One region of the Streptomyces sp. NPDC060027 genome, then DNA from elsewhere that is predicted to be linked to it. Evidence: riboswitches for the same ligand, from Rfam matches in the RefSeq annotation. Region 1 holds a riboswitch; each other region holds the start of a gene.
The links. A riboswitch is a leader RNA that binds a small molecule or an ion and turns the genes downstream of it on or off. The one in region 1 is predicted to bind cyclic di-AMP.
Positions count from the first base shown of each region.

Region 2: another riboswitch for cyclic di-AMP. It lies ahead of ACFWBT_RS32640 (M23 family metallopeptidase); the one in region 1 lies ahead of ACFWBT_RS05935 (transglycosylase family protein).
Region 3: another riboswitch for cyclic di-AMP. It lies ahead of ACFWBT_RS02675 (peptidoglycan DD-metalloendopeptidase family protein); the one in region 1 lies ahead of ACFWBT_RS05935 (transglycosylase family protein).

Region 1 is NZ_JBHWVI010000014.1:40,625-50,288, reverse strand. It holds gene ACFWBT_RS05965 (class I SAM-dependent methyltransferase) at 1-596, opposite strand, end outside; gene ACFWBT_RS05960 (NAD(P)/FAD-dependent oxidoreductase) at 797-2,197, opposite strand; gene ACFWBT_RS05955 (exopolyphosphatase) at 2,630-3,574, opposite strand; gene ACFWBT_RS05950 (DUF501 domain-containing protein) at 3,571-4,224, opposite strand; gene ACFWBT_RS05945 (septum formation initiator family protein) at 4,264-4,740, opposite strand; gene eno (phosphopyruvate hydratase) at 4,860-6,146, opposite strand; gene ACFWBT_RS05935 (transglycosylase family protein) at 6,495-7,193, opposite strand; cyclic di-AMP (ydaO/yuaA leader) riboswitch at 7,198-7,390, opposite strand; gene ACFWBT_RS05930 (transglycosylase family protein) at 7,574-8,542, opposite strand; gene ACFWBT_RS05925 (cytochrome P450) at 8,791-9,664, opposite strand, start outside.
Region 2 is NZ_JBHWVI010000183.1:3,746-13,409, forward strand. It holds gene ACFWBT_RS32620 (MarR family winged helix-turn-helix transcriptional regulator) at 1-373, opposite strand, end outside; gene ACFWBT_RS32625 (dihydrofolate reductase family protein) at 440-1,579, shown strand; tRNA gene ACFWBT_RS32630 (tRNA-Met) at 1,662-1,735, shown strand; gene ACFWBT_RS32635 (PP2C family protein-serine/threonine phosphatase) at 2,024-3,109, shown strand; cyclic di-AMP (ydaO/yuaA leader) riboswitch at 3,414-3,571, shown strand; gene ACFWBT_RS32640 (M23 family metallopeptidase) at 3,583-4,623, shown strand; partial or broken gene ACFWBT_RS32645 (aldo/keto reductase) at 4,957-5,900, shown strand; gene ACFWBT_RS32650 (PrsW family intramembrane metalloprotease) at 6,060-7,406, opposite strand; gene trmB (tRNA (guanosine(46)-N7)-methyltransferase TrmB) at 7,498-8,274, opposite strand; gene lhgO (L-2-hydroxyglutarate oxidase) at 8,397-9,632, opposite strand.
Region 3 is NZ_JBHWVI010000005.1:68,347-78,010, forward strand. It holds gene ACFWBT_RS02650 (MBL fold metallo-hydrolase) at 1-1,185, opposite strand, end outside; gene ACFWBT_RS02655 (thiamine pyrophosphate-dependent enzyme) at 1,586-3,205, shown strand; gene ACFWBT_RS02660 (Glu/Leu/Phe/Val dehydrogenase dimerization domain-containing protein) at 3,202-4,380, shown strand; gene ACFWBT_RS02665 (TetR/AcrR family transcriptional regulator) at 4,808-5,428, shown strand; gene ACFWBT_RS02670 (SGNH/GDSL hydrolase family protein) at 5,766-6,551, opposite strand; gene ACFWBT_RS02675 (peptidoglycan DD-metalloendopeptidase family protein) at 6,877-7,785, opposite strand; cyclic di-AMP (ydaO/yuaA leader) riboswitch at 7,790-7,947, opposite strand; gene ACFWBT_RS02680 (tyrosine-protein phosphatase) at 8,797-9,594, shown strand.

The DNA.
Region 1 (9,664 bases):
CGCTGACCGGGCTTCAGGGCCAGCTTCCCGGCGACGAGTTCGAGCTTGTCGCGCTGGGCCCCCTCCAGGGTGCCGCCCTCGTCCCAGTAGGCGCACGAGTAGACCATGGACGGGCCGAGGACGATCTCGTAGAAGTCGTTGCCGACGTCGTAGTGGTGGCTGATGGCCCGCCGGTCGCTGCGCTTGGTGTGCAGGTGGCGGCGTCTGCGCACCTCCTCGACGGGCGGGGCCGGCGGCAGCGGCGGCCCGGCCATCCTCACCAGCCCGCGCACCGCGGCGCGCACCTCGGGGTCGCGCAGCGCCTCCCCGAGCCCCCGGGCGTCCTCGCCGCGGTCCCAGACGAGCCCGGAGATCAGGTCCAGGGCGGTGTAGAGATCGCCCTCGACGCCCAGGTCGCCGGAGACCCAGGCGCGCGCGAGACCCAACTCGCCCGGTTTCCACAGGAGACGGCGCAGGGCTCGCCGATTGCGGACGACGAGCGCCGGAGCTCCCGGCGGGCCCGCTTCCGAACCGTCCCAGGCGCGGATGCGCAAGGGGAGCGGGGCTCCCAGCAACTGTTCGACAAGGCTGTTCAGCCGCGGCGCGGCTTCCTGCATGGCGTACACCTCCGAGACGACACTCCCGAACGCTCCGACACCACGTAAACACCTACCCGCCCCGCGCGCAGTCCCCCTTCCGCGTTACAGATTCGCAAAGTGCATGTACTCACCACGCTTTTCGGGCCGGGAGAACGCCGAAGGGGCCGCCCGCACCACGGATGGCGGGCGGCCCCTTCGGGGCGTTCGGTGACCGGAGGTCAGGAGGCCTTGGCCTTCTCCTCGGTCTTGGCGGCGGGCGCCGGGGCGGCCGCGGCCGGGGCCGGGGCCGGCTTGGCGGCCTCGTAGAACTCCTCGCGAGGAGACTCCATGGCGCCGAGGGAGACGACCTCGCGCTTGAGGAACATCGCGAGCGTCCAGTCCGCGAAGACGCGGATCTTGCGGTTCCAGGTCGGCATGGCCAGACCGTGGTAGCCACGGTGCATGTACCAGGCGAGACGGCCCTTGAGCTTGATCTTCATCTTGCCCATGACGATCATCGCGACGCCCTTGTGCAGACCGAGACCGGCCACGGCGCCCTTGTTGGCGTGCGCGTACTCCTTCTGCGGGAAGCCCCGCATACCGGAGATCACGTTGTCGCCGAGGACCTTGGCCTGACGCAGCGCGTGCTGGGCGTTCGGCGGGCACCAGGCGTTCTCGACACCGGCCTTGCGGGCGGCGACGTCCGGCACCTGGGCGTTGTCGCCCGCGGCCCAGATGTAGTCCGTGCCCTGCACCTGGAGGGTGGCCTGGGTGTCCACGTGGCCACGCGGGCCGAGCGGCAGACCGAAGCGGGAGAGAACGGGGTTCGGCTTGACGCCGGCCGTCCAGACGATCGTGTTGGAGTCGACCTCGAGGCCGTTCTTCAGCACCACGTGACCGTCGACGCAGGAGTCCATCGAGGTGGAGAGGTAGATCTCCACACCGCGGCTCTCCAGGTGCTCCTTGCCGTACTGGCCGAGCTTGGGGCCGACCTCGGGAAGGATCTTGTCCGCGGCGTCGACGAGGATGAAGCGCATGTCCTCACGGGACACGCTGCTGTAGTACTTGGCCGCGTCGCGGGCCATGTCCTCGACTTCACCGATGGTCTCGGCGCCGGCGAAGCCGCCACCCACGAAGACGAAGGTCAGCGCCTTGCGGCGGACGTCCTCGTCCGTGGTGGAGTCGGCCTTGTCGAGCTGCTCGAGGACGTGGTTGCGCAGGCCGATGGCCTCCTCGATGCCCTTCATGCCGATGCCCTGCTCGGCGAGGCCGGGGATCGGGAAGGTGCGGGAGACCGCGCCCATCGCGATGACGAGGTAGTCGAAGGGCAGCTCGTACGCCTCGCCCACGAGGGGGGCGACCGTGGCGACCTTGCGGTCCTGGTCGATGGTGGTGACCCGGCCCGTGACGACCTCCGCCTTGGGAAGGACGCGTCGCAGCGGGACGACGACATGCCGCGGCGAGATGCTGCCTGCGGCGGCTTCGGGGAGGAAGGGCTGGTAGGTCATGTACGACCGGGGGTCGACGACCGTGACGGTCGCCTCTCCGTAGCGCATCTGCTTGAGGATGCGCCGAGCTGCGTACAGGCCTACGTACCCACCGCCTACTACGAGGATCCTGGGACGCTCCGTGGTGCTCATGCCATCGAGTATCCACCCGCTCCCGGGGGGTCGCTCGTGCGCCCCTTCACAAGCTCGGGCAGGGGCTCTGCTACACTCCGCCGCCCACGTGATCGAGGTCATGGTGACCCGGGGGAACCACCGTACGGTTCGTACCGTTGTCAACACCGCGTGAGCTGCGGTCCAACCCGTTCAGCCCAGCGAACCACACCTCTGTTTCACTGCCCGGAAACGCGGCCGCAATGCTCCGTCGAGCAGGCTCCCGGACCGCCCGAGCGCCGGGGAAGGGCCCAAGTGGCCCCTTCCTCGCCCGGCAGGGCCTTTTTCCTTGTGAAGAACTTCACGAACTTTCCCGGCGAGGCCCCGCCGAGGGGGTTCCACAACCCCCTCAGGCGCGCTCATACGTTATCCGACCTGCTCAGCCGAGGGCCACTGATCGGTAGCGAAGGAGACCTAGGCCACCGACCACGCGATGCCGTCGAGGATGTCGTGCTCGCTCACGACGACCTCCCGGGCCCCGGTCCGCTCCATGATCGAGAGCAGCACGAGGGCACCCGCGGCGATCACGTCGACGCGCCCCGGATGCATGGAGGGGACGGCCGCGCGCTCGGCGTGGGTGGAGCGCAGCAGCCATGCGGTGATCTCGCGGACCCGGTCGACTGAGACCCGGGAGTGGTGGATCCTCGCGGAGTCGTAGGCGTCGAGGTCCAGCGCGATCGCCGCGATCGTGGTGACCGAGCCGGCCAGCCCGACCAGCGTGCGCGCCTCGCGCAGCGGGACCGTCTCCCCGGCGAGGTCGAGGGCCGCCTCGATGTCGGCGCGCATGGCCGCGATCTGCTCCGCGGTGGGCGGGTCGGTCACGGCACCGTCGTGCACGAGGTGCCGCTCCGTCATCCGTACGCAGCCGATGTCCACGGAGCGTGCCGCGTCCACCCGGTCGGCCCCGACGACGAACTCGGTCGAACCGCCGCCGATGTCCACGACCAGGTAGGGCTTGGCCAGGTCGTCGCGCCCGGTCAGCTCCTTGGTCGCCCCGGTGAAGGAGAACTCCGCCTCCTGGTCCCCGGTGATGACCTCCGGCTCGACGCCGAGGATGTCCAGCACCCCGCGCACGAACTCGTCCCGGTTCTCGGCGTCCCGGGAGGCGGAGGTGGCCACGAACCGCAGCCGCCGCTCGGCGCCGTGCTCCTTGACGACCGCCGCGTACTCACGGCACGCGGCGAACGTCCGCTCCAGCGCCTCGGGGGCGAGCCGGCCGGTGCGGTCGACGCCCTGGCCCAGCCGGACGATGGTCATCCGCCGGTCCAGTTCGACGAGTCCACCCGTCCGCGGGTCGGCGTCGGCCACCAGGAGCCGGATCGAGTTCGTACCGCAGTCGACGGCGGCGACCCGGGTCACTGGTCGTCCTCGCCGGACCCGGCGGACTCACCCGGCTCACCCGGCTCACCCGACCGAGCAGGCTTGAAGGCGAAGTGGCCGGCGTCGGCGCCCTCTCCGGACCTCTCCACCTGCCGCTCGTCGCCGGACGGCGGGCCGGGCGGCGTCACGCACGCCCCCTTGCGCCACCACTCCGGCAGCATCGCGATCGCCTCGTCGCCGAGCGGGTTCACGCCCGGCCCCGCGGCCAGCGAGTGGGCGACCAGGACGTGCAGGCACTTCACCCGGTCCGGCATACCGCCCGCGCTCGGGAAGCCCGCCAGCACCTCGATGGCGTCACGGCGCGCGATGTAGTCCTCGTGGGCGGCGCGGTAGGCCGCGGCCAGTTCGGGGTCGGTGGCCAGCCGGTCGGTCATCTCCTTCATGACCCCGTTGGCCTCCAGCGTCCCGATCGCCGACGCGGCCCGCGGGCACGTCAGGTAGTACGTGGTCGGGAACGGCGTCCCGTCGGGGAGGCGGGGGGCCGTCTCCACCACGTCCGGCTGACCGCAGGGGCAGCGGTGCACGATCGCGCGCAGCCCGCGCGGCGGCCGGCCGAGCTGCTGCTTGAAGGCCTCGACGTCGGCGTCGGTGGGCTCGGTGCGCGGGGTGGTGGGCGGTGGCGTTTCCATGCCGTGAGTCACGTGTCTTTCTGGTCAGTTCATGGGTCGTCACTGGTCGGCGGCGTCGGACTTGTCCACGCCGTCCCAGACATTGGCGTACCAGGGGCGGTCGGTGGTGCCCTTGTCGGCGCGGGCCTGCTTCGCCGCGTCCGGGTCGATCACCACGTAGCCGGTCTCGCCCGGCATCACATAGTGCAGCCGCTGCCGGATCTGCTGCTCGGCGTACGCGTCGTCCTGCCAGCGCGCCTTGAGGTCGCGCAGCTGCTCGACCCGCTGCCGGGCCTGCTCCCGCTGCCGCTCCAGGTCGGCGACCTCGGCGCGCTGGGAGACGTACTGCCGCATCGGGTAGGCGAGGGCGACGATCAGGGAGCACAGGACGAGGGCCAGCAGCGCGGCCCGGCCGGTCAGCCGGGAGCGGCGCGCCTGCCGCTTGGTCTGGGAGCGGTAGACCCGGGCCGCCGTCTGCTCGCCGAGCAGCTTCAGCCGGGTCGAGGTGGAGAACCGGTCCCGGTCCTTCACGGCCATGAGTCCCGCCTCCCCAGTACTGGCCCGTCGGTAGGGGCCCGTCACGCGCGTACGTCCCCGCACACGGTACGGGACCGAGTGCGGGGACGTACGGACGACGCTTCCTGAGCCTTGCGGGGTCAGTCCTTGAAGCGGGGGAACGCCGAGCGGCCGGCGTACACCGCGGCGTCGTCGAGGATCTCCTCGATGCGCAGCAGCTGGTTGTACTTGGCGACGCGCTCGGAGCGGGCCGGGGCGCCGGTCTTGATCTGGCCGCAGTTGGTGGCGACGGCCAGGTCGGCGATGGTGACGTCCTCGGTCTCGCCGGAGCGGTGGGACATCATGCACTTGTAGCCGCTGCGCTGGGCGAGTTCGACGGCGTCCAGGGTCTCGGTCAGCGAACCGATCTGGTTGACCTTGACGAGCAGCGCGTTGGCGGTGCCCTCCTCGATGCCGCGGGCCAGGCGCTCCGGGTTGGTGACGAACAGGTCGTCGCCGACGATCTGGACCTTGTCGCCGAGGCGGTCGGTGAGGACCTTCCAGCCGGCCCAGTCGTCCTCGAAGAGCGGGTCCTCGATGGAGACGAGCGGGTAGGCCGCCACGAGCTCCTCGTAGTACTCGGTCATCTCGGCGGCCGAGCGGGACTTGCCCTCGAACTCGTACTTGCCGTCCTTGTAGAACTCGGACGCCGCGACGTCGAGGGCGAGCGCGACCTGCTCGCCGGGGACGTAGCCGGCCTGCTTGATGGCCTCGACGATGAGGTCGAGCGCGGCACGGTTGGAGTCCAGGTTCGGGGCGAAGCCGCCCTCGTCGCCGAGGCCGGTGGACAGGCCCTTGGACTTCAGGACGGACTTGAGGGTGTGGTAGACCTCGGTGCCCCAGCGCAGGGCCTCGGAGAAGGACTCCGCGCCGATCGGGGCGATCATGAACTCCTGGATGTCCACGTTCGAGTCGGCGTGCGACCCGCCGTTCAGGATGTTCATCATCGGAACGGGCAGCAGGTGCGCGTTCGGGCCGCCCAGGTAGCGGAAGAGCGGCAGGTCGGACGCCTCGGAAGCGGCGTGCGCGACGGCGAGCGAGACGCCGAGGATGGCGTTGGCGCCGAGCGAGCCCTTGTTGTCGGTGGCGTCCAGGTCGAACATCGCCTGGTCGATCAGGCGCTGCTCGGTGGCGTCGTAGCCGACGAGCTCCGGGCCGATCTGCTCGATGACGGCGAGGACGGCCTTCTCGACACCCTTGCCCTGGTAGCGGTTCGGGTCACCGTCGCGGAGCTCGATGGCTTCGAAGGCGCCGGTGGAAGCGCCGGACGGAACGGCGGCACGACCCGTGCTGCCGTCGTCGAGGCCGACCTCGACCTCGACCGTGGGGTTGCCTCGGGAGTCCAGGATTTCCCGGGCTACGACGACGTCGATGGACGGCACGAGCATCTCCTTCTGGGATGTGACGCGGGTACGCAGGACTTGCCAGCCCTGCGGGATGAGCCTAACCGGCCCGGGGGGATCGGCCAGCCGATCGACCACCCCTTGGGCAGAACTGAGGGTACATATTGTTCCTGAACGGAACAAAAAAAGAAATGAAAAACCCCGCTCCGGTGCATGCGGGGGAACAAGCACCGGAGCGGGGAGCCCGTGGGGACGGGGACCCTCACCGGGCCTTCCACATGGAGGCCCGGCCTGTGAGGGGAGCTGTCGTTCAGCGCGAGTGAGGCTGCGCGCGGCCCGGCTGCGGTCGCCGTCCGCCGAGGGCGACCATGGGGGGCCGGTACGCGGCCGTGCTCAGCCGAGGTGCAGCTGCTGGCCCGGGTAGATGAAGTCGGCGTCGGCGACGACGTCCTTGTTCAGCTTGAACAGCTTCTGCCAGCCGCCCTTGACGTGCTTCTTCTCGGCGATCGAGCTGAGGGTGTCACCCTTGACGACCTTGTACTCGCCGTCGCCCTTCTTGACCTTCTTGCCGGTCGGGGTGGTGACGGTCTTCTGGGCGGCCGGGCGCTCCGCGGAACGGGAGGCGGGCTGCTCCGTCGTACGGGTGGTGCTGCCCTGCGAGGCGCTCGACGAGGAGGGGGCCGACGGGGTCGACGGGGTCGAGGTGTCACCGCTGTACGCGGCGCTCGACAGGCCGACGCCGCAGGTCGGCCAGGCGCCCTTGCCCTGCCCGGCGAGGACCTTCTCGCCGATGGCGATCTGCTGCGACTTCGAGGCCTGGTCGGCGGTGGAGGCGTAGGCGGTGCCGCCGTACGCGGCCCAGGTGGAGGCCGAGAACTGCAGGCCGCCGTAGTAGCCGTTGCCGGTGTTGATCGACCAGTTGCCGCCGGCCTCGCACTGGGCGACGGCGTCCCACTCGGAGGCGGTGGCGGCGGAGGCGTTGCCGGCCGCCATCAGCGGAGCGGCGATGGCGACACCGGTGACACCGGCGAGCGTGGCGACGCGGGTGGCCTTGTTCGGACGGCGGTGCTTGCCCTTGCTGGAAAACAGCATGGAGTGATCCCCTCACCGACGCCTGCGAGGTGAGCTGTCGGGTTCGGGCCGGTTGAGTTGCCCGGCCGCGTGTCTTCGGTCCCGTCTCCAGGACGTCCGACACGCGACTTAACCCCAAGCCGTTCCGGATGTCTCTCAACTCCCGGACGCGGCGCTTACCTTGGGTCCCCCGCTCCTGCCTACGGCGCATGACGCGACGACTGTTCCCGTACGGCCGCTGGCAGGATTCGGCGTTGTGACCGTCGGGGCCCGCTGTGGCGAGCGGTCACGACCGTAAGCAGTCGATCGGCGGAATTTCAAAGACGATCAGGGCTTCTGAGACCCATCTCTCACTCGCGCCAAACCGGACATTCCACAGCTAACCGTGACGTGAACTCCCGCTACTTTTCGACCGTTTCGGTAGCAACAGACAGGCTCTGACCGGGAACGATGAGGTCGGGATCGGCCCCGACCGTGTCCTCGTTCGCGACGTACAGGCCGCCCCATCCACCTTCGAGGTCAAGGGCGTCGGCGATGCTCCAGAGACTGTCCCCGTCGTCCACGACGTACGAGTCGTCCGTGGCGTCGCGCGAGTCGCTCGAGCCGCGCGAGGCGTGCCGCCCGGCGGCGCTGTCGGTGCGGTCGTCGGCCGCGCCGGCCGACGCGTCCTCGTCGGCACTGCCGCCACGGTGCCGCCCGGTGCTGGCGCTCGCGTCGTCGGAGGCATCCGAAGAAGCGCCGTCCTGACCCGACTTGTCCGACTTGTCGTCCTTGCCGGTCGCCTTGTCCGAGCTGCCGGAATCCTGCGAGGCGCTGGGCTTCGCGGTGTTGTCGGTCACGTCCGGGGAGTCGCCCGAATCAGCTGAACCGGACGGGATGGATGAAGGGGATGAGTTGGGCGTAGTCGACAATCCGGACGAAACGGAGCCGCTCGACTCGCTCCCGCCGGCCGACGAGTCGCCGGCCAGGCCCGTGTCGACACGCACGTCGCCCGAGTCCGCGCTCAGCCCGGAGAGCGGTCCGCAGGTCGGCCAGGCCGCGAGCCCCTGGTCGTCGAGCACCTTCTCGGCCACGGCTATCTGCTGCGAACGGCTGGCCTGGTCGGCTCTCGGGGCGTATTCGAGACCGCCGTACGCCTCCCAGTCGTCCTGGGTCAGCTGTAGCCCGCCGTAGTACCCGTTGCTGTTGTCGGCGCTCCACGCGCCGCCGCTCTCGCACTGTGCCACCCGGTCCCAGGTGGTTCCGTCGGCCGCGCTCGCACTCGTCGCGGCGAGCAACGGGATGGCGATCGCCGATCCGGTCACCCCTGCGGCGACGATGAGGGCCGGGGCCTGACGGGGGCGACGGTGACGGCCGTTCCCGGAGAGCATGCGGAAGCCTTTCGCGTGACAGCAGGTGACAACGGGCCTCCTGCGAAGTAAGAAGCGCAGGTGCCGCGTTGATGGGTGAACGTAGCCGGAGTCGAACGCTTGTCACAAGTCGATGCAGTACAGATCACGTGAAGATCACAGATTTGATGGATCATCATGTTCCGGTAGCCGGAAGGGTGCTCTTTCCGGTATTCGGAAGAACCCCCTCGACAGGGGTGGCGAAGGGTCACCGATGGACCGATCAAGGGCTATTTGACCGGGGTGAACTCCACCGGAAGCGTGCGCAATCCGCGCATAATGAGCCCTCCACGCCAACGCAAATCAGCCGGATCTCCCGCAAGTCGGAGGTCGGGGAGGCGGGTGAGGAGCGTGCCGAGCGCGGTCTGCCCCTCCAGACGGGCCAGCGGCGCGCCCAGGCAGTAGTGGATGCCGTGGCCGTAGCCCACGTGCTGATTGTCACGCCGTGCGAGATCGAGCGTGTCCGGCCGCTCGAACCGCTCGGGGTCGCGGTCCGCGGCGGCGAGGACCACGAGCACGGGATCGCCGGCCGCGATGTCCTGCCCGCCGATCCGCACGTCCTCGGTCGCGAACCGCCAGGTGGCCAGCTCCACGGGCCCGTCGTAGCGCAGGAGTTCCTCGACGCCCGTCTCGAGCAGTCCGCTCTCCCCGGCCGCGAGGGAGGCCTGGAGACGGGCCCGCTGCTCGGGGTGGGTGAGGAGGGCGTGCATCCCGTTCCCGATGAGATTGACCGTGGTCTCGAAACCGGCGAAGAGCAGGATGAAGGCCATCGCGGCGGCCTCGTTCTCGCTCAGGTGCTCGCCGTGGTCGGAGGCGCGGATGAGTCCGGAGATGAGGTCCTCGCCGGGTCCGGGCACATCGGACAGCGCCTCGCGCTTGCGGTGGATGAGCTCGGCGAGATAGCCGCGCATCTTCTTGACGGACCGGGCGACCCCGCCCCGCGGCCCGCCGCCGTGCCGGATCATCATCCCCGCCCAGTCCCGGAAGTCGTCCTGGTCCTCGCGGGGGACGCCCAGCATGTCGCAGATGGCGTAGATGGGGAGCGGGAAGGCGAACTCGTGGATGAGGTCGGCCGAGCCCCTGGCCGCGAACTGGTCGATGAGC
Region 2 (9,664 bases), on a different contig from region 1:
TCGCCGTCCGCACCGTCTCGACGTGTCCCGGCGCGACCCGCTCCAGGAGGGTCATGCCCTCGTCGGTGAGGACGGCCATGTGGCCGCGCTTGTCGGTGGGGCAGCCCTCCCGGCGTACGGTGCCGTCCTTCTCCAGTCGCGTCACCGCGTACGTCAGGCGGCTGCGGGTGATCTTCTGGGCCTCGGCGAGGTCGGTCATCCGCAGCCGCCGGTCCGGCGCCTCGGACAACTTGGCCAGGATGGAGTAGTAAAGGTGGGGCATTCCCGCCTCGGCCTGCAGCCGGCGGTCGATGGCGTCCTCCAGGAGGGAGGTCGCGGAAAGGTACGAGCGCCAGGCGCGCTGTTCGGCGGCGGAGAGCCAGCGGGTCGTCATGGACTCAGTCTAGGTATTGTTTAAAAGTTGAACCACTGTGCCCGTGCGACCGGAGGATGCGCCCCGATGCCCCGTCCCTACGTCCTGTTGTCCGCCGCCGTCTCCCTCGACGGCTTCCTGGACGACACCGGCCCCGAGCGGCTGCTGCTCTCGGGTGCGGCCGACTTCGACCGGGTCGACGAGGTGCGGGCGTCCAGCGACGCGATCCTGGTGGGCGCGGGCACCCTGCGTACGGACAATCCGCGGCTCCTGGTCAACTCCGCCGACCGGCGCGCGGCCCGCGTCGCCGCCGGCCGCCCCGAGTACCCGCTGAAGGTCACCGTCAGCGGCTCCGGCGACCTCGACCCGAAGGCACAGTTCTGGCACACGGGCGGCGAAAAGGTCGTCTACACGACCGGCGAGGGCGCGCGGCGCGCAGCCGCCCGGCTGCACGGTCTCCCCGGCGTCGACGTCGTCCCGACCGGCCCCGGACTCGACTGGCGCGCGCTGCTGGAACACCTCCACGACGTACGGGGCGTGCGCCGCCTCATGGTCGAAGGGGGCGGGAAGGTCCACACCCAGCTCGTGCGCGAGGGCCTGGCCGACGAACTGCAGCTCGCCGTCGCCCCCCTCTTCGTCGGGCAGCCGGACGCGCCGCGGCTGTTCGGAACGGGCACCTATCCCCCCGGCCGGATGCGGCTGGCGGAGACCCGGCCCGTCGGGGATGTCGTGCTCATCCGGTACGTGCCCACCGCGCCCGGCACCGACTCGCTCGCCTCCGCGGCGGACCGGCGGTGGCTGGAGCTCGCCTGCGAGCTGGCGGCGCTGTGCCCGCCCTCGGAGACCGCGTTCAGCGTGGGCGCCGTGGTCGTCGCGGCCGACGGGACCGAGCTGGCCCGGGGCCACTCCCGCGAGGGCGACGACCCCGTCGTGCACGCCGAGGAGGCCGCCCTCGCCAAGATCGACCCGGCCGATCCGCGGCTGGCCGACGCCACCGTCTACAGCAGCCTGGAGCCGTGCGCCCGCCGCGCCTCCCGGCCCGCGCCCTGCGCCCGGCTGATCCTCGACGCCGGTGTACGCCGGGTCGTGACCGCCTGGCGCGAGCCCGACACGTTCGTCGCGGACGCCGACGGGAACGGGCTCCTCGCCGCCGCGGGCGCCGACGTCGTCGTCCTCCCCGAGTACGCGGAACACGCCAAGGCCCCCAACCTGCATCTCCTCGGCTAGCCCACCCCGCGGCCTCACTCATGGGGCGCGTTTGAACGCGTGTGCTTCGGGTCCCGCGGATGGCGTACACTGGTTTCAACGACGCGGGGTGGAGCAGCTCGGTAGCTCGCTGGGCTCATAACCCAGAGGTCGCAGGTTCAAATCCTGTCCCCGCTACTGAAGACCAAGGGCCGGAACTCGGATTCACGAGTTCCGGCCCTTGGTGTTGTGCCCTCCGGCCGGTTCTCTCCGGGATCGTTCCCCTTCCCGGCCGGTTCTCCGGACCGGTCCCCTTCCGGCAGCCGGCGATCCCCCGGTCGGGCCACACGGGTCGCCCGCCGTCCCCGCTCCGGGTCTTCTGGACGGGTGGGGCAGCCAGGAGGTGAGCAGCGATCCGGAGAACCGCATGACCGCGCCGACAGGTCGCCGCCCGGTCTGCCCCGAGGCGCCCGGCTGCCCGGTCCGGTGGGAGCGGCTCCCCGCCGGATCTCCTTCGCGCGCACCCTGCTCCGGACCCTGCCGGTGCTGCTCCTCGTCGGGGGGATCATCTACGACTACTTCACGCCGTCGGCCTTCACCGCGGCCCCCCTCTTCACGGCCGCGCCCCTGGTCGCCGCGCCCCTCTACTCGCTGCGCGGCACCGTCGTCACCGGCGTTCTCGCCGTCGGCACGGTGTTCCTGGTCCACCACCTGCTCGACATCGTCCTGAAGGTCGACGCGGTCACCGAGTCGGTCACCGTGGCGACGGCCGCCGTCCTCGCGGTCCTCATCAACATCCTCGTCCGGCGCAGCGACGAACGGCTCGCCTCTGTACGGGAGATCGCCGAGTTCGCGCAGCGTGCCGTGCTGCCCGAGCCCGACCCGCGGATCAACGGCCTCGACGTCGCGGCGCGGTACGAGGCGGCGCAGGCGGACGCGTTCATCGGCGGTGACCTGTACGCGGTGCAGGACTCGCCGTACGGCGTGCGGATGGTCGTCGGCGACGTACGCGGGAAGGGGATGGCCGCCGTGGCCGCCGTCGCCGTGGTGATCGGGGCGTTCCGGGAGGCGGCCGAGCAGGAGGAGTCCCTGGAGGCGGTCGCACGGCGGCTGGAGCGGGCGCTGACGCGCCCGGGCACCCGGCACGAGAGCCCCGACGCGTTCGAGGAGTTCACCACCGCCGTCCTCGCGGAGATCCCGTACGACGAGGACATCGTGCGCATCGTCAACCGCGGCCATCCGCCGCCCCTGCTCCTGCATCTCGACGGCACACTCGTCACGCTCGCCGCCGAGTCCTTCGCGCTGCCCCTCGGGATGAGCGAGCTGGGGACCTGGCCCGACCGCGTGCTGACGGCCCGCTTTCCGCGCGGGGCGACGATGCTCCTGCACACCGACGGTCTGTCCGAGGCCCGCGATCCGCGCGGGGAGTTCTACGATCCGGCCGCGCGGCTGGCAGGACGGGTCTTTCCCGGCCCCGACGCGCTGCTGACCGCCCTCGCCGAGGAGGTCCGCCGGCACACCGGCGGCGCGCTGACGGACGACATGGCGCTGCTCGCCGTCCGGCGCGTCTGAGGTGGGCCCGCGAGCGGGTTCATGGGCTGCTCTGGGCGGCCGTCACCCGCGACGCGTACGGTCTTCTCGGCCGTTGTCACGAGGAGTGATCGGACAGTGCCCCTCCGCATAACGACTGACACACCGTCAAATAAATCCGTGTCGAGGTCACGTGGTCAACTCGCCCGTTTTTCATCGTCCATGACCCCAAAGTCCTGGCCAAAAGCTGTTAATGATCAGTCGGAACAGCTTGGAATCCGGTGCCTGAGTCTATTAACGTTCGATAACGCAGCGCGGTCGTCCCAGCCGTCACAAGAGACGGCTCCGTGCGCACGTGCCGAATCCTGCAAAGGAACCGGGGAACCACCTACTTGGGGTGAATCGAGCGTATTACGCCGTGGAAGCACGGTGGTTATACGCGCGTAGGAGACCTTCCTGCTCCGAACCCGTCAGCTAACCCGGTAGGCGACAGGGAAGGAAAGGAGTGCGCCCACGTGGCGTCCAACCGGCCTGCTCAGCCAACCTCGTTCGCGCCGAATGACACTCACACCTTCGGCTATGCCTCCGGCAAGGACGAGGGAACCTGGGAAGAGTGGAACCCCACCGAGGATTCCGTTCTTCCCGTCCGCGGCCGGCACCGCGTAGGCAAGCAGCGCGGTGGAGGACTCGCCCGCAGCTCGACCGTTCTCGGCGTGGGTGTCATAGCCGCCGTCGGTGCGGGTGGCATGGCCACCGCCGCGCCGGGCAAGGCGCCCGTCTCGATCTCGCTGCCCGACCTGTCGTCGGTCACCGAGTCCGCCAAGGCCCTGATATCGGACGGCGGATCCAGCGCTCCCAAGGGTTCCACCACTCCGCTCACGAGCGCCGGTCTGACCAGCGTCGACACGGCCCAGGGCGCCACGGACGCCGGTGAGGCGCTGCGCGCCCGCATCATGCAGCAGGCCGAGTCGCAGCAGAACCAGGTCGACACCGCCGCCCAGCAGGCCGCCCAGGCCGCCGCCGCGAAGAAGGCCGTCGCGCTCGCCGCCAAGCAGCAGGACGACGCGGAGGCCAAGGCCGCCGCGGTGAAGAAGAAGGCGGAGGACGCGGCCAAGGCGGAGGCCGAGGCCGAGCGCCTCGCCGAGCTCGCCAAGAGCTACTCGCTGCCGACCTCCTCGTACACCCTGACCTCGACCTTCGGCGAGGCCGGCTCCATGTGGTCCTCCGGGTACCACACCGGACTGGACTTCGCGGCGCCCACCGGGACGCTCATCAAGGCGATCCACAGCGGCACCATCACGGAGGCCGGCTGGGCCGGATCGTACGGCTACCGCACGATCCTCACCCTCGACGACGGTACGGAGCTCTGGTTCTGCCACCAGTCGTCGATCAGCGTCAGCGTGGGCCAGAAGGTCGCCACCGGTGATGTCATCGGGCGCGTGGGTGCGACGGGCAATGTCACCGGGCCGCACCTGCACCTCGAGGTGCACCCCGGCGGCGCCGCCACCGGCATCGACCCGATGGCGTGGCTCCAGGGCAAGGGCCTCAACCCCTGACCCGTACGGCCTCTGACCCGTACGGCCTCTGACCCGTACGGCCTCTGACCCGTACGGGCTCCGACCCGTACGGGCTCCCTGGCCGTACGACCCTGAGCCGTACGCGCGCTGATCCGTACGAGCGACCCCTCGTGCCCGAGGTTTCGTGATCCGTGTGCTCGCGGTGCGTGCGGCTCCTGGCCGTGCGCGCGGCTTTCCTTTTCTCCGGCGGTCCTGACGACACCCCCCCGACGTCAGGGCTGCCGGTCCGGCGTGTGCGGACGCGCGCTCTCACCAGGCCCCGCAGGAGTGGGTGCGGAATACATGCATCAGGTGGGGGCGTTGACGTCGGGCATGACTTCTCTTCGCAAGCTCGGTTCGTCCGACCTCGAGGTCTTCCCGCTCTCCCTCGGTGGCAACGTCTTCGGCTGGACGGCCGACGAGACCCGGTCCTTCGCGGTGCTCGACGCCTACGCGGCCGCCGGCGGCAACTTCCTCGATACGGCCGACTCCTACTCGTCGTGGTCGAGGGCAACGAGGGCGGCGAGTCCGAGACCATCATCGGCAAGTGGCTGAAGACCCGTGGCAACCGCGCGGACATCGTGGTCGCCACCAAGGTCAGCCAGCACCCCGCGTACCCGGGGCTGTCCGGCGCCAACATCAAGGCCGCGGCCGACGCGTCACTGCGCCGCCTGGGCACCGACCACATCGACCTCTACTACACGCACTTCGACAAGCCGGAGGTGCCGGTCGACGAGATCATCGGCGCCCTCGACGAGCTGGTGACGGCGGGCAAGGTGCGGCACATCGCCGCCTCCAACCTCTCGCCCGAGCGGCTCCAGGAGTCCCTGGAGTTCTCCGACCGCGAGGGCCTCGCGCGCTATGTCGCGCTCCAGCCGCAGTACAACCTGGTCTCACGCGACACCTACGAGGGCGCCCGGCGGGACATCGCCTCCCGGGCCGGCCTGGCCGCCGTCCCGTACTTCGGGCTCGCCGCCGGCTTCCTCACCGGCAAGTACCGCCCGGGCACGACGGTCGACTCGCCCCGGGCAGGGGCCGCGGCCAAGCACCTCGACACGGAACGCGGGCAGCGGGTCCTCGCCGCCCTCGACGAGGTGGCCGAGGCCCATGGCTCCGAGGTCGCGACGGTCGCCCTCGCCTGGCTGGCCGCCCAGCCGACGGTCGCCGCGCCGATCGCCTCCGCCCGGACGGTGGAGCAGCTCCCGGCCCTGCTGGGGGTCGCGGACCTGGTCCTGACGGACGACGAACTGACGCGGTTGTCCAAGGCGTCGGCGTAACCGCCGGAGGACAGGGCGCAGGCATCGCCGGCATCGACCGGCGGTGCCGAGCCGTCGGCGGTGCCGAGCCGTCGGGGATGCCGAGCCGTCGGTGGTGCCGCGCGCCGGTGGTGCCGTCTCCCGCCGGTGTCGGGCCGGTGATGCGGGGCGGTGCCGCCTCTACGAGCGGTACGGGTTGTACGCGGGATACGGCACCGGCGGGGCGTACGGCTGCGGCTGCGGCTGCGGGGCGGCGTACCCGTAGCCGTTCGTGTACCCGTGGGCCGGCCAGGGCGGCGGCGCGGGCATCGGAGTCGTCGCGCGGGCCGCGTAGGCGAGGGCCGGGCGGGCGATCCCCCGGCGGCGCCACAGCTCGTCGAGCAACTCGCGCTCCCGTACGACGAAATCGGCGCCCGCGCGGCCGAGGCGTCCCCGGTGGCGCAGGAACGCCAGTGAGGTCGCGAACGCCTCGTACTCCGCCACCGAGCGCGCAGCGGCCTTCCCGAAGTGGTGGCCGGCGTACTCGCGGGCGAGCCGCCGTGCCCGCATCGAGCCGAGCGCCCACGGCTCCGTCGCGCCCAGCCACCCGGCGACGGTGTACGCGGGCAGTTCCGCGCGCACGGTGCGCAGCTCACGCTGCCGGGTCCAGACGGCCAGCCAGGTCAGCAGCCCGAACGCGGGCACCATGAACGCGGCGTACACCCCGAAGAACCCCCACTCGCCGAAGCCCGACGAGCCGTTCCAGAGCGCGTGCATGCCCATCGCGAGCAGCAGTCCGGCCAGGGGGAGCAGCACGCGGCGCACATGCTGGCGCTCGGCGGACAGCGCCGCGACGCCGAAGCCGATGCCGGTCAGCACGGTGAACAGCGGATGCGCGAAGGGCGACATCACCACGCGGACGAAGAAGGTCGCGGCGGTGACGGAGGCGAGCCCGCTCTCCCCGCTGAGCTGGTCGGTGCCGAAGGCGGTGCCGAGATAGAGGATGTTCTCGGTGAAGGCGAAGCCGGTGGCGGTGACCCCGGCGATCACCACACCGTCGACGATCCCGGTGAAGTCCCGTCTGCGGAAGAGGAAGACCAGCAGGACGGCCGCCGCCTTCGCCGACTCCTCGACGACGGGCGCTATGACGGTCGCGCCGAGGGTGTCGGCGCTGGACGGATCCGCGGTCGCTATGGCTATCCACCGGGTCGCGAAACTATTGGCGACGATCGCTATGAGCGCGGCCGCGCAGGCGCCCCAGGCGAAGGAGAAGAGCAGGTTGTGCCAGGGGCCCGGCTCGACCCGGTCCAGCCATCGGAAAGCGGCGATGAGCAGCGGCACGGGGAACACGGCCAGTCCGAGGCCGACCAGGAAACCCTCGGTGCCGGTCTGCTCGCGGACTAGGGCGAGGATCACGAGACCGGACATCGCGAGCAGCGTGATCAGCGATCCGTACCGGACCCATCTGCGCTGCCACCAGTGCGGGTGTCTCAGCGCAGGTCCGGCGGGGCCGCCGGACTGTGTCGGGTACGGAGGATGGATGGCCACGGCATTGACCCTAACGAGGGAGGGCGTGGCCCGCGAGGGTGACCGGAGTCGTCCCGGGATTCCAGGGAGACTCCGGAGCGCCGCGTGCGGGTCAGTCGCCCGGGGTGTGCTGGTCTCGATGCTGTACGCGCCGGAACAGGAGGTCGTTCACCACATGACCCTTGTCCAGTCCCTGGCCCTCGAAACGGGTCAGCGGCCGGAACTCCGGACGCGGCGCGAAACCGCCGTCCGGCCGGGTGTTCTCGAAGTCGGGGTGCGCGCTCAGCACTTCGAGCATCTGTTCCGCGTACGGTTCCCAGTCCGTCGCACAGTGCACGAGCGCGCCCGGCGCGAGGCGGGTCGCGGCGAGATCCAGGAACTCCGGCTGGATCAGCCGCCGCTTGTGGTGGCGCTTCTTGGGCCACGGGTCGGGGAAGTAGACGCGCAGGCCGTCGAGGGACGCGGGCGGGAGCATCTCGCGGAGCAGGATGATCGCGTCACCGTTGGCGACCCGGATGTTGGTCAGGCCGCTCCGCTCGGCGAGGTTGAGCAGGTTGCCCTGACCGGGTGTGTGCACGTCCACGGCGAGGATTCCGGTCCCCTGGTCCTCGGCCGCCATCTGCGCGGTGGCCTCGCCCATGCCGAAGCCGATCTCCAGCACGACGGGGCAGTCCGCCCCGAACAGCTCCGCCAGGTCGAGCTTCCGCTGTCCGTCGATGTCCAGACCCCACTTGGGCCACAGGCGCTGCAACGCGTCCGCCTGGCCGGTCGTCACCCGGCTCCGCCGCGGCTGGAAACTCCGGATCCGCCGCTCGAAGTGCGAGCCGGCGGGATCGGGCTGCGGGCCGTCGGGGAAGCGGGGCTCGCTCTTGGCGCGGTGGTGACGCAGCGGGCCGTCCTCGGCGGAGGCGGGCCGGGTCTCTTCGGGGGAGTCGAGGAATTCAGACACAGTGGGACCGATTTTACGGGGGCCGCGGTGCGGGGCGGCCCGCGTGACCCGGGCCGGGCCGGTCAGGCCGCTGCCAGGGCCGCCAGGGCCCGGCGGGCGACCTCGCGGCCGATCGGGAGCGAGGCCGTGGCCGCGGGGGACGGCGCGTTCAGGACGTGCACCGTCCGCGGGCCTTCCTTGATCAGGAAGTCGTCGACCAGGGTGCCGTCCCGCAGGACCGCCTGGGCGCGGACCCCGGCGGCGGCGGGGACCAGGTCCTCCGGCGTCACCGCGGGCAGCAGCCGTCGCACCGCCTCCGTGAACGCCGCCTTCGACACCGACCGGCGCAGCTCCCCGGCTCCGTAGCGCCAGTGCCGTCGGGCTATCCGCCAGGAACCCGGCCAGGACAGGGTCGCGCCCAGCTCCCGGGGCCGGACGACCCCCCACCCGTACCCCTCCCGGGCGAGCGCGGGCACCGCGTTGGGGCCGATGTGGACGCCGCCGTCGATGCCCCGGGTGAGATGGACGCCGAGGAAGGGGAACGCCGGGTCCGGAACCGGGTACACCAGGCCTCGCACCAGCTCCGGCCGCGCGAGCGTGTAGTACTCGCCCCGGAACGGCACGATCCGCATGCCGGGGTCGTCCCCCGTGAGCCGGGCCATCTCGTCGCAGTGCAGCCCCGCGCAGTTGACGAGGACCCGCCCGCGGACGATCGCCCCGTCCGCCGTGCGCACGGCGACGCCGAGGCCGGGGCGGCGGTCGGCGCGCACGACGTCCGCCCCGTACCGGATCTCGGCCCCGGAGGCCTCCGCGAGCCGCCGGGCCACCGCCACGAAGTCGCAGATGCCCGTGGTGCTGACGTGGATGGCGGCGAGACCGCGGACCTCGGGCTCGTACTCGGTGAGCTGGGCGGGGCCCAGCTCCCTGACCGGAATGCCGTTCTCCCGGCCGCGCTGCACCAGGCTGTGCAGCCGGGGGAGCTCCGACTTCTCCGTCGCGACGATCAGCTTGCCGGTGACGGCGTGCGCGATGTCGTACTCCGCGCAGAACTTGACCATCTCGGCGGCACCCCGCACCGCGTACCGGGCCTTCAGGGAGCCCGGGCGGTAGTAGATCCCGCTGTGGATCACCCCGCTGTTGCGCCCGGTCTGGTGCCGGGCGGGCCCCAGCTCCTTCTCCAGCACCGTCACGCGGGTGCCCGGCGCCGCACGCGTGATGGCATACGCCGTCGACAGACCGACGATTCCGCCGCCGATCACCAGCACATCGCAGTCGTACGCGCTCCGCACCTGCACCACCTCCCGGCTTCGATAGTGCACTGCGCCACTGACAATGCCCTCAAACCCGAGAA
Region 3 (9,664 bases), on a different contig from region 1:
GCCCTCCGCAGGGGTGCTCCCGACGTCACCCGGCGTGTCGGCGACGGTCTCCTCGACGACCGGCCAGCCGCCCTTCGGCGCACGGGCCACACCACGCCACCACGGCTCCGAGGGGACGGTCTCGGCCGTGGGCTCGAAGGGCTCGCCGGGCCGCGGCAGCGCGACACGCGCTCCGACCGCGCGGGCGGCGGCCACCGTGCCCTCTCCCGGGTCGGCCCAGGCGTGGGTCGAGAGGTTGAACGTCGCCCAGTGGATCGGCAGCATCACTCCGGAGGGCCGCCCGCCCTGGAGGTCGAGGTGGGAACGCATGCCCTCCTCGGGCGTCATGTGGATGTCGGGCCAGAACTCGCTGTAGGCGCCGATCTGGATCATCGTGGCGTCGAACGGGCCGTGGGCGGCGCCGATGTCCTTGAAGCCGCCGAAGTAGCCGGTGTCACCGCTGTGGTAGATCCGGTGGGCATCGCCCTCGGCGACCCAGGAGGCCCACAGGGTGTGCTGCGTGTTGCGCAGTCCGCGACCGCAGAAATGGCGCGCCGGTGTCGCCGTCAGGGTGATCCCGCCGACCTTCGTCGACTCCTGCCAGTCCAGCTCGCGCACGCGGTCCGCCGAGATGCCCCAGTGCTCCAGGTGGGCGCCGACGCCGAGCGGCACCGCGAACACCGTGTCCGTGTCGGCCAGCGCCTTGATCGTGGGCAGGTCGAGGTGGTCGTAGTGGTCGTGCGAGATCACCACGACGTCGACCGGGCCGAGCGCGGCCAGCGGCAGGGGCACCGGATGCAGCCGCTTGGGACCGGCGAAGGCGAACGGAGAACAGCGCTCACCCCAGACCGGGTCGAACAGCACGCGGTGGCCGTCGATCTCGGCGAGGACGCTGGAGTGCCCCATCCAGGTGAGCCGCAGCCCGGTCGGGGCGGGTCTGGCCAGGTCGGCGAGGGTCGTGGCGTGCACCGGCACCGTGCCGATCGGGGCGCGGTGGGCGCGCTCCTCACTGCGGAAGTAGACCTTCGCGAACTCCACCATCGAGCCGTCGGGGCGGGTCCGGGCAGGCTCCGGGTTCTGGAAGACACCGTCCGCGAAGTTCGGTGAGTTGCGGATGCGCTCCATGCGCGCACCCCCCGGATCCGCGCCGAAGGCGGCGGGCCGCAGCGCGCGGAGCCCGGAGCTCAGGGTACGGAAACCGGTCACGGATACCTCCAGAAGGAGTCGGTCAGGCTTTCATTATGGTCGTCGCCTCTGACAGCGCCGGTCCCCCGGTCACAGCGCGATGTCCGCGGCCCCGGGTCTGTAAGTGCTCAACCCCGGCGCGCACGCGGTTCTTCCTCGGAAGCGAAACGTTCTCGTACACCACCGCGCGACGAGCCTCCCCGGGCGCCCCCACCCGGTGGTCGATCCCGTGCGTTGACATGACCCGACCCTCATTCCGATACTGACTCATGATTCAGTAGTCTGGGACTCGTACCCGTGGCCCACGGGTCGCGTCCGCCCGTCCGCTCCCTGGAGGCACCGTGTCCGACCATCACGCCGGGCCGACGGTGACCGGGGACGTCCCGGACATCGTGCGGCGCGTCATCGCGCGGAGCCCGTGATGGGCGAGACGATCACCGGCGGCGAGGCCCTCGTGCGCGCCCTGTGCGGCCACGCCGTGACCCAGGTCTTCGGCATCCCCGGAACGCACAACCTGGAGATCTACCGGCACCTGTCCGCGTACGGCATCCGGCACCTCCTGACGCGCCACGAGCAGGGAGCCGGATACGCCGCCGACGCCTACGCGCGCGTGACCCATCGCCCGGGTGTCGTGATCACGACGACCGGACCCGCCCTCCTGAACGCGGCGGCAGCCGTCGGCCAGGCCTACTCGGACAGCGTGCCGCTGCTCGTCGTCTCCCCCGGGATGCCCCTGCGCCACCCCCGTCTCGCGACCGGTCTGCTGCACGAGACGCGCAGCCAGACGGAGACCCTGCGGGGCGTGGCCGCCTTCAGCCACCGCGTGTCCTCGATCGCGGAGATCGACGCGGCGGTGGCGCGCGCCTTCACCCTGTTCCGCACCCGCCGGCCGCGCCCCGCGCACATCGAGATACCCCTCGATCTCCTGGAGGCCGCCGAGGAGACGGGCCCCGTCCGCGTCACCCCTCCCGTGCTCCCCCTCGCCCCCGACGCGGCGGCCGTGGAGCGGGCCGCCGAAGCCCTGCGCGGGGCACGCCGTCCGGCGCTCGTGCTCGGCGGCGGAGCGCGCGGCGCGGCCGTCCCGGGCCTCGCCCTCGCCGAGGAGTTGGGCGCTCCCGTCCTCACCACGGCCAACGGCAAGGGGATCGTCCCCGAGACCCACCCGCTGTCCCTCGGCGTGTCCCTCCACAGCCCCTCGGTCCTGGGCTGGCTCGCGGAACGCGACGCCGTGCTCGCCGTCGGCACCGAACTCGCCGAGTCCGATCTGTGGACCGCGCCGCCCGCCCTGAACGGCACGCTGATCCGCGTGGACCTGGACCCGGACCAGATGTACGCGGGCCTCCCCGCGGACATCGCCGTCGTCGGCGACGCCCGGGTCTCCCTGACGGCCCTGCTCGCGGCCGTGGAGGGGCCCGGCGGCCCGCGCCGCCACGCGCGCGTGGCGGACGAGGACCCCGTCCTGCGGGCCGGAGTCCTGCGGGCGGCGCGGAACGCCGAGACCGCACGGCGCGACGCCCGCTGGATCCCGTACCTGCGGGCCGTCCGTTCCGTCCTCGCCGAAGACGCCGTGATCACCTCGGACAGCGCCCAGTGCTGCTACTACGGAGCGCTCCCGCACCTCCCGCTCGGCCCCGAGGGCCGCTATCTTCACCCGACCGGCTTCGGCACACTCGGCTACGCGCTGCCCGCGGCGATCGGCGCCAGGACCGCCTGCCCCGACCGCCAGGTGGTGGCACTCAGCGGGGACGGCGGCCTCCAGTTCACGGTGCAGGAACTGGCGACCGCGGCACAGCTCCACCTCCCGCTGCCCGTCGTGGTGTTCGACAACGGCGGCTACGGGGAGATCCGCGACGAGATGGCCGCCCGGGGCGACACCCCCACGGCGGTCGACCTCGCACCGGTCGACCTGCCCGCCCTGGCCCGCGCCTACGGAGGACAGGGCACGCACGCGTGCAGCCCGGACGAGCTGACCGCCGCGCTCACCGAGGCACTGCGCACCCCCGGCCCCACCCTGATCGCCATCCCCGAGGAGACCCGATGACCGCCCCCCTGATGACGCTCACCTGGACGGACCATGTCACCGGCCGCCCGGGCTTCCTCGTCGTCGACCGGCTCGTGCGCGGCGTCTCCAGCGGCGGTCTGCGGATGCGGCCCGGCTGCACGCTGGAGGAGGTCACCGGGCTCGCCCGGGGCATGACCATGAAAGAGGCTCTGCACTACAACCCCGAGGGCCGGTACATCCCGCTGGGCGGCGCCAAGGGCGGTATCGACTGCGATCCCCAGGACCCGGCGGCGTACGGCCTGCTGGTGCGCTACCTGCGCGCCATGCGCCCGTACATCGAGGCTTTCTGGACCACCGGCGAGGACCTCGGGCTCACCCAGGACCTGGTCGACCGGGCGGCCGAGGAGGCCGGGCTCGTCTCGTCCATCCAGGCCGTGTACCCGCTGCTCGACGACGAGACGGCGGCCCGCGGACGGCTCGCGGACGCCTTCGCGGTCGAGGTGGACGGCATCGGCCTCGACGAACTGGTCGGCGGCTGCGGCGTCGCCGAGTCGGTCCTCGCGGCCCTGGACCGGGCCGGGGTGGAGTACGCCGGTACACGCGTCGCCGTGCAGGGCCTCGGCACCATGGGCGGGGCCACGGCGCGCTTCCTGTCCCGTGCGGGGCTCAGCATCGTGGCCGTCGCCGACGTCAAGGGAACGATCGCGAACCCGGACGGCCTCGACGTCGAGGCGCTGCTCGCCGGGCGGGACGCGTACGGGACGGTCGACCGCGGGGTGCTGCGCGCCGCCGACCGTGAACTCCCCGGTGACGCCTGGCTGTCCGCCGATGCCGAGGTTCTGGTGCCCGCCGCCGTGTCGTACGCGATCGACACGACGAACCAGCAGGCGATCAGGGCCCGTTGGATCGTGGAGGCGGCCAACATGCCCGTCCTGGCGGACGCGGAGACCCTGCTCGCCGCGCGCGGGGTCACCGTCCTGCCGGACGTGGTGGTCAACTCCGGCACGAACGCCTGGTGGTGGTGGACGCTGTTCGGCGACATCGGCGCCGACGCGGACGAGGCGTTCGCCCACACCCGGCGCTCGATGCGCGCCCTGATCGACCAGACGCTCGCCCGCGCCGAGGCCGACGGCACGACGCCGCGGGCCGCCGCCCACGCCATCGTCACCGACCGGCTGCCGGTCATCGCGGAGCGGTTCGGGTGGTACGGATGACGGCCGCGTAGCCACGGCCGCGTAGCCCCTGAACACCCGCCCCGCGTCCCGTCGTCGGGGTGCCGTCGAGGACCTGGCGGTCGACTGGCTCGCCCGTACGCGCCTGCCCAAGTCCGTCCACGACGCCGGATGGTCCGCGTTCGGGTCGACGCTGGAGTACGAGGCCGCCCGATACGGGAGGCCGCCCGGTACGGGCCTGCCCTCCGCCGGATCGGCCGCTCCGAACCCACCGGCCAGGGGTGTGCTCACGGTGCGGCGTGAAGGACGGCCCCAGGCCTTCAGACGTCCGCGTACGGACGTGTCGGGCGCACGGAGCCGTCCTGAGGCCGGCCGCAGCCGCCCGAACGGGCCGGACCGCCGAGGGAGCCGAGGAAGGCGTCAACTCCCTCGGGGTCTCTCCCGAGGGGGCTCTGTGTAGGGTTGCCGCGTGGCGAGAGTGCGGTTGAGCGTGGCGGAGCGGCGTGAGGAGTTGTTGCGGGCCGCCGTCGAACAGATCGAGGCGCGGGGCGTGGCGGCGGTACGGATCGCCGACGTGGCCTCGTCCCTCGGGGTGAGCAACGCGCTGGTGCTGTACCACTTCTCGACGAAGGAGAAGCTGGTCGCCGCCGCGTTCACCTACGCGGCCGAGGACGACCTCGCCCATCTCCGCAAGCTGCTCGGCCGCCGTACGACCGCCCTGCGACGCCTCCGTACGGCCGTGCGCTGGTACGCCCCGACCGGCCAGGCAAAGGGCTGGCGCCTGTGGATCGAGGGCTGGGCCGCCGCCCTGCGCGAGCCCGCGCTGCGCGAGGTCACCCGCGATCTGGACAGGCAGTGGAAGGCCGCGATCACCGAGGTCATCGCGGAGGGCGTGGCCGCGGGCGAGTTCCGCTGCCCGGACCCCACGAGTGCGGCCCTCCGGCTCACGGCGCTGCTGGACGGCCTGGCCGTCCAGATGACGGCGTACGACGGCGCCGTGTCACGGGCGCGGACCCAGGAGTGGGCGGACGAGGCCCTCGCCCGCGAACTGGGCCTCGAACGCGAGGCGTTGGTGGCGGCGGTGCGCTAGGGCAGGGCACGGTTCCCCAGTTCCGTGCGCCGGTGCCCGTGCCCCACTTCCGTGCGCCCGTGTGTGTGCCCCACTCCTGTGCGCCGGTGCCCGCGACCCACTTCCGTGCGCCGGTGTCTGTGCCCCACTCCTGTGCGCCCGTGCCCGTGCCCCACTTCCGTGTGCCGGTGCCCGTTCTCGTGTGCCCAGCCCCGCTGCCCCGTCCGCGCCACTCCGTCGCCGTCACCTCACCGGTCGGCCCGGTCCGTCCCGGGCGCCGTCGCCCGGCCTGCGCCCGACCGGCCGAGTCGGCCCGTACCCTCGCCGCCTGTGGCGCCGCGACGGAGGTCGTCGCGGCTCAGGCCACCGACTCGATGCGCATCTTGATGTCGTCCGGTGACAGGGCACCCTTGGCCGCCACGTGGTCGCCCGAGGACTCCCCGCGCAGCCGCCGTCCGATCCACGGCACCAGGTACTCGCGCGCCCACTGGATATTGTCGCGCCGCATCTCGAGCGTGCCGCGCGGCGGCAGGGGCGGCCAGGGCTGATCCGGGTCGGCGGGCACCTCGAGGCCGAGCACCTGTCCGGCACGGAGCGCGACCCGGGTGTGGCCCTCGGGCGAGAGGTGCAGGCGGTCGCCGTCCCAGGCACGGCGGTCCTGGATCGTCTTCAGGGACCAGAGGTCGAGGACGGGACAACCGTAGCGGTCCGCGATGGCCCGCACATGTCCGTTGTACGTGGCGATCTTGCCGCGCAGATGCTTGAGCACGGGGACGCCACGGGTGTCGAAGCCGGTGGTCACCATGACGGTGCCGACGGCGGAGGTGAGGTCGATGATCGCGCGCTCGAAGCGCTCCGCGACCTCGTCGGGGTCGGTGCCGGGCCGGATGATGTCGTTGCCGCCCGCGCAGAACGAGACCAGGTCCGGGCCGAGTTCCTTCGCCCGCAGGAGCTGGGTCTCGACGATCTGGTCGAGCAGTTTGCCGCGCACGGCGAGATTGGTATAGGTGAAATCGCCCTCGGGACGCCGGTCCGCGAGAAGGACCGCGAACCGGTCCGCCCAACCGACGAAGGCCCCGTCGGGCCCAGGGTCGCCGACGCCCTCGGTGAAGCTGTCCCCCACCGCCACGTACGACCCGATCACTGATCTGTTGTCACTCTTCGAATCGTCTGCCACATCGAGCAATGATTCACCCTCGGATGTGAGCTACGCGACCGTAGGGAGGGGTTGACGTGCGGTGAGATAGGCCACTGGCCAAGTATTGGTCAACTCCGGAATAGGGCTCCGATCAAGGCTGTTGAGGCAGCGACCACCCACGGGCAGCGGAAATCATGGGAATCGCCGCGCGGCGGTCACGCGCCTTGTACGGGAAACTCCGAAGGCCGGACCCCGGGGATCGTGGGGTCCGGCCTTCGGAGACAGTCCTGCCGTCAGGAGCAGGGCTTGGCTTCAGGAGCAGGGCTGGGCGTCAGCCGACGGTGACACCGTGCGCGCGCAGGTACGCGACGGGGTCGACGTCCGAGCCGTAGTCCGGCGTGGTGCGGACCTCGAAGTGCAGGTGCGGTCCGGTGACGTTGCCGGTCGCGCCGGAGAGGCCGACCTGCTGGCCCTCGGTCACGCTCTGCCCCGCCGAGACGGACAGGGACGACATGTGGGCGTACTGGGAGTACCGGCCGTCGGCGTGCTGGATGACGACCTGGTTGCCGTAGGCGCCGCCCCAGCCCGCGGAGACGACCGTGCCCGCGGCGATGGACTTGATCGTGGTGCCGGTCGGGACCACGAAGTCCACGCCCGTGTGGTAACCGCTGGACCACATGCTGCCCGCCAGCTTGTAGCTGGTGCCGAGGGTGGCGCCGTCGACGGGCAGGGTGTAGCCGGAACTGCTGCTGGCGGAGGCCGCGTTGGTAGCCGTGGTCACCTTCTCGGCCTTGGCCGCGGGGGCCTTCGCCGCAGGGGCCTTCGTCGCAGGGGCCTTCGTCCGGGTGGACGAGTGGGTGGCGCCGGCGAAGGCGGCCTTCTTGCCGAGCGACAGCTTCAGACCGGGGTGGATCAGCGACGGGTCGCTGCCGATGGCCGAGCGGTTGTCGGAGTAGATCTTCTTCCAGCCGCCGGTGACGTTCTGATCGTCGGCGATCTTCGAGAGGTAGTCGCCGGACTTCACCGCGTACGTCTTCGTCGTGGCGACCTTCTTGGCCGCGGGAGCGGCGGTCGCGGCCTTCTCGACGTGCTGCGCGACGGCGGTGGCCGGGGTCGCGGCGTGGGCGCCCGTGGCTCCCATCAGAGGCAGCGCGAGCGCGGCGCCACCGGTGCCGGCCACGGCGATCGAGCGGGTGAAACGCAGGGACTTCGGACGGCGGTGCTTACCCTTGGCGGGCATGACGAATTCCTCTCCGGCGCCTGCGAGGTGAGCTGTCGGGTGCGGGCTGGAGATGCCCGGCCACGCTGCTGCGCGGCTGTACCCCTAGCCTGTTCCGGAGACCGGACCAGGCACGGAACCTGTGGGTCCCCCGCTCCTGCCATGTACGGGTGAGTGTGCGGATTCCGGGCGGCGGCAGGATTGGGCGTCCGTCCGGATTGAGGCAGAACGTAAGCGAGATGAGAGCGCGTCGACAACTATGTGCGGTTTCTGTGCGCTCACCTTTCTTGATCCATGCGGGAATTGCCGTCACCCTCTGTGGAATGACGATCTTTACGGCCCCTCAACCCGCCCGGGAATGCGGGCGGGTTGAGAAATGGGGACGGCAACGCATCGTCACGAATATGACGCTCCTCACGCGACTCGTCCCACGGTGCCTTATTTCAGGGACAGTTGGAATGAAGGCGCTATTTCGGACAGAACAGTCACATGCGACGTCGGTGGATATCCATCACATCCAGCCCCTCGCGGAGTCCGATCCGCACGCCGTGATGCGACGACGCCCCATCTAGGACGATTTGACGGCTTTAGTAGCACTTGTGCACTTATGTCGGAAACCAGCTCGCCCATCCGGAGCCATGCGGCCGGACCGGCATGGCGCCCCCTCGGCGCGGCGGGGGCGCCGCGCGTGATCCCCGGGCCCGGTGCGGGCGCGGCGGCTCGTAGCGTTCGGTGACGCGCGCCGTGGCCGCCGCACGGTCGGAGACGTGTGTCGCGTGACCGGCACTCACCCCGGAACGAGGCCAGGTCCGGGCATCCGCGCCGATCTCGGTCATCGGCCCCGGCGGCGTCGAACAGGCCCGATCGGGGTCGACATGATCATGGGTGCCTCGTCCTGAAGCCTGCGGCTGTGGACAACTCATTGCCTCAGGAACCCATGTCGTATCGTCGAGAGCGCGAGCCGAAGACAACCGCCGACGAGTCGCCCGAGTCCAGCCGGGCGACGCCGACGGCCGAATGGGAGGAGCCCCCGTGACGCAGCAGGTCCCGTCGACCGAGCCCGAGCTCGGCGGAGTGCGCAACTTCCGCGACGTGGGCGGACTGCCCACCGCGGACGGCCGACGAGTGCGCTACGGGCACCTGTTCCGCAGCGGCCACCTCGCGCACGCCACGGAGGAGGACGCCGCGTTCCTCGCCTCCCTGGGGCTCCACACGATCTTCGACTTCCGCAACGCCGCGGATCAGAAGCTGGAGGGCCCGGACGTCGAGCTGCCGGGCGTGCGGAACGTGAATCTGCCCCTGTCCGACCCGGCCGACGGCAGCGAGTTCTGGAAGATGGTCCGCGACGGCGACCTGGACCAGCTGCACGCGATCCTCGGCGACGGCAAGGGCGCGAACCGCATGATCGGCTCGTACCGCAGGATCATCAAGGAGCGCACGGCCGAGCACTCCCAGGTGCTGCGCGCGATGGCCGAGGACAGCGTGCCCGCGCTGATGCACTGCGCGGCCGGCAAGGACCGCGCCGGACTGTCCATCGCCATCACCCTGCTCGCCCTCGGTGTCGAGCAGGACGCGATCGTGGCCGACTACCTGGAGTCGAACGCCGCGCACCGCCGCTACAGGGTGCACCGCACCAACTCCTCGGCCTCCGCGTACTCCCCCGAGATCATGGAGCTGCTCAGCCCCCTGTTCGACGCGCGCGCGGAGTACCTGACGGCCGCCTTCGAGGCGATCGAGGAGACCTGGGGCAGCGTCGACGTCTACCTGGAGCAGGGCCTGGGCATGACGCCGGAGCTGCGGGAGCGCCTGCGCGAGCGACTGCTGGACTGAGCCGCGCGCCGGGCCCGGGCACGTCCGCCGGTTCCCCGCGCCGGGCCCGGGCGTCGGCCTGTCCCGCGCG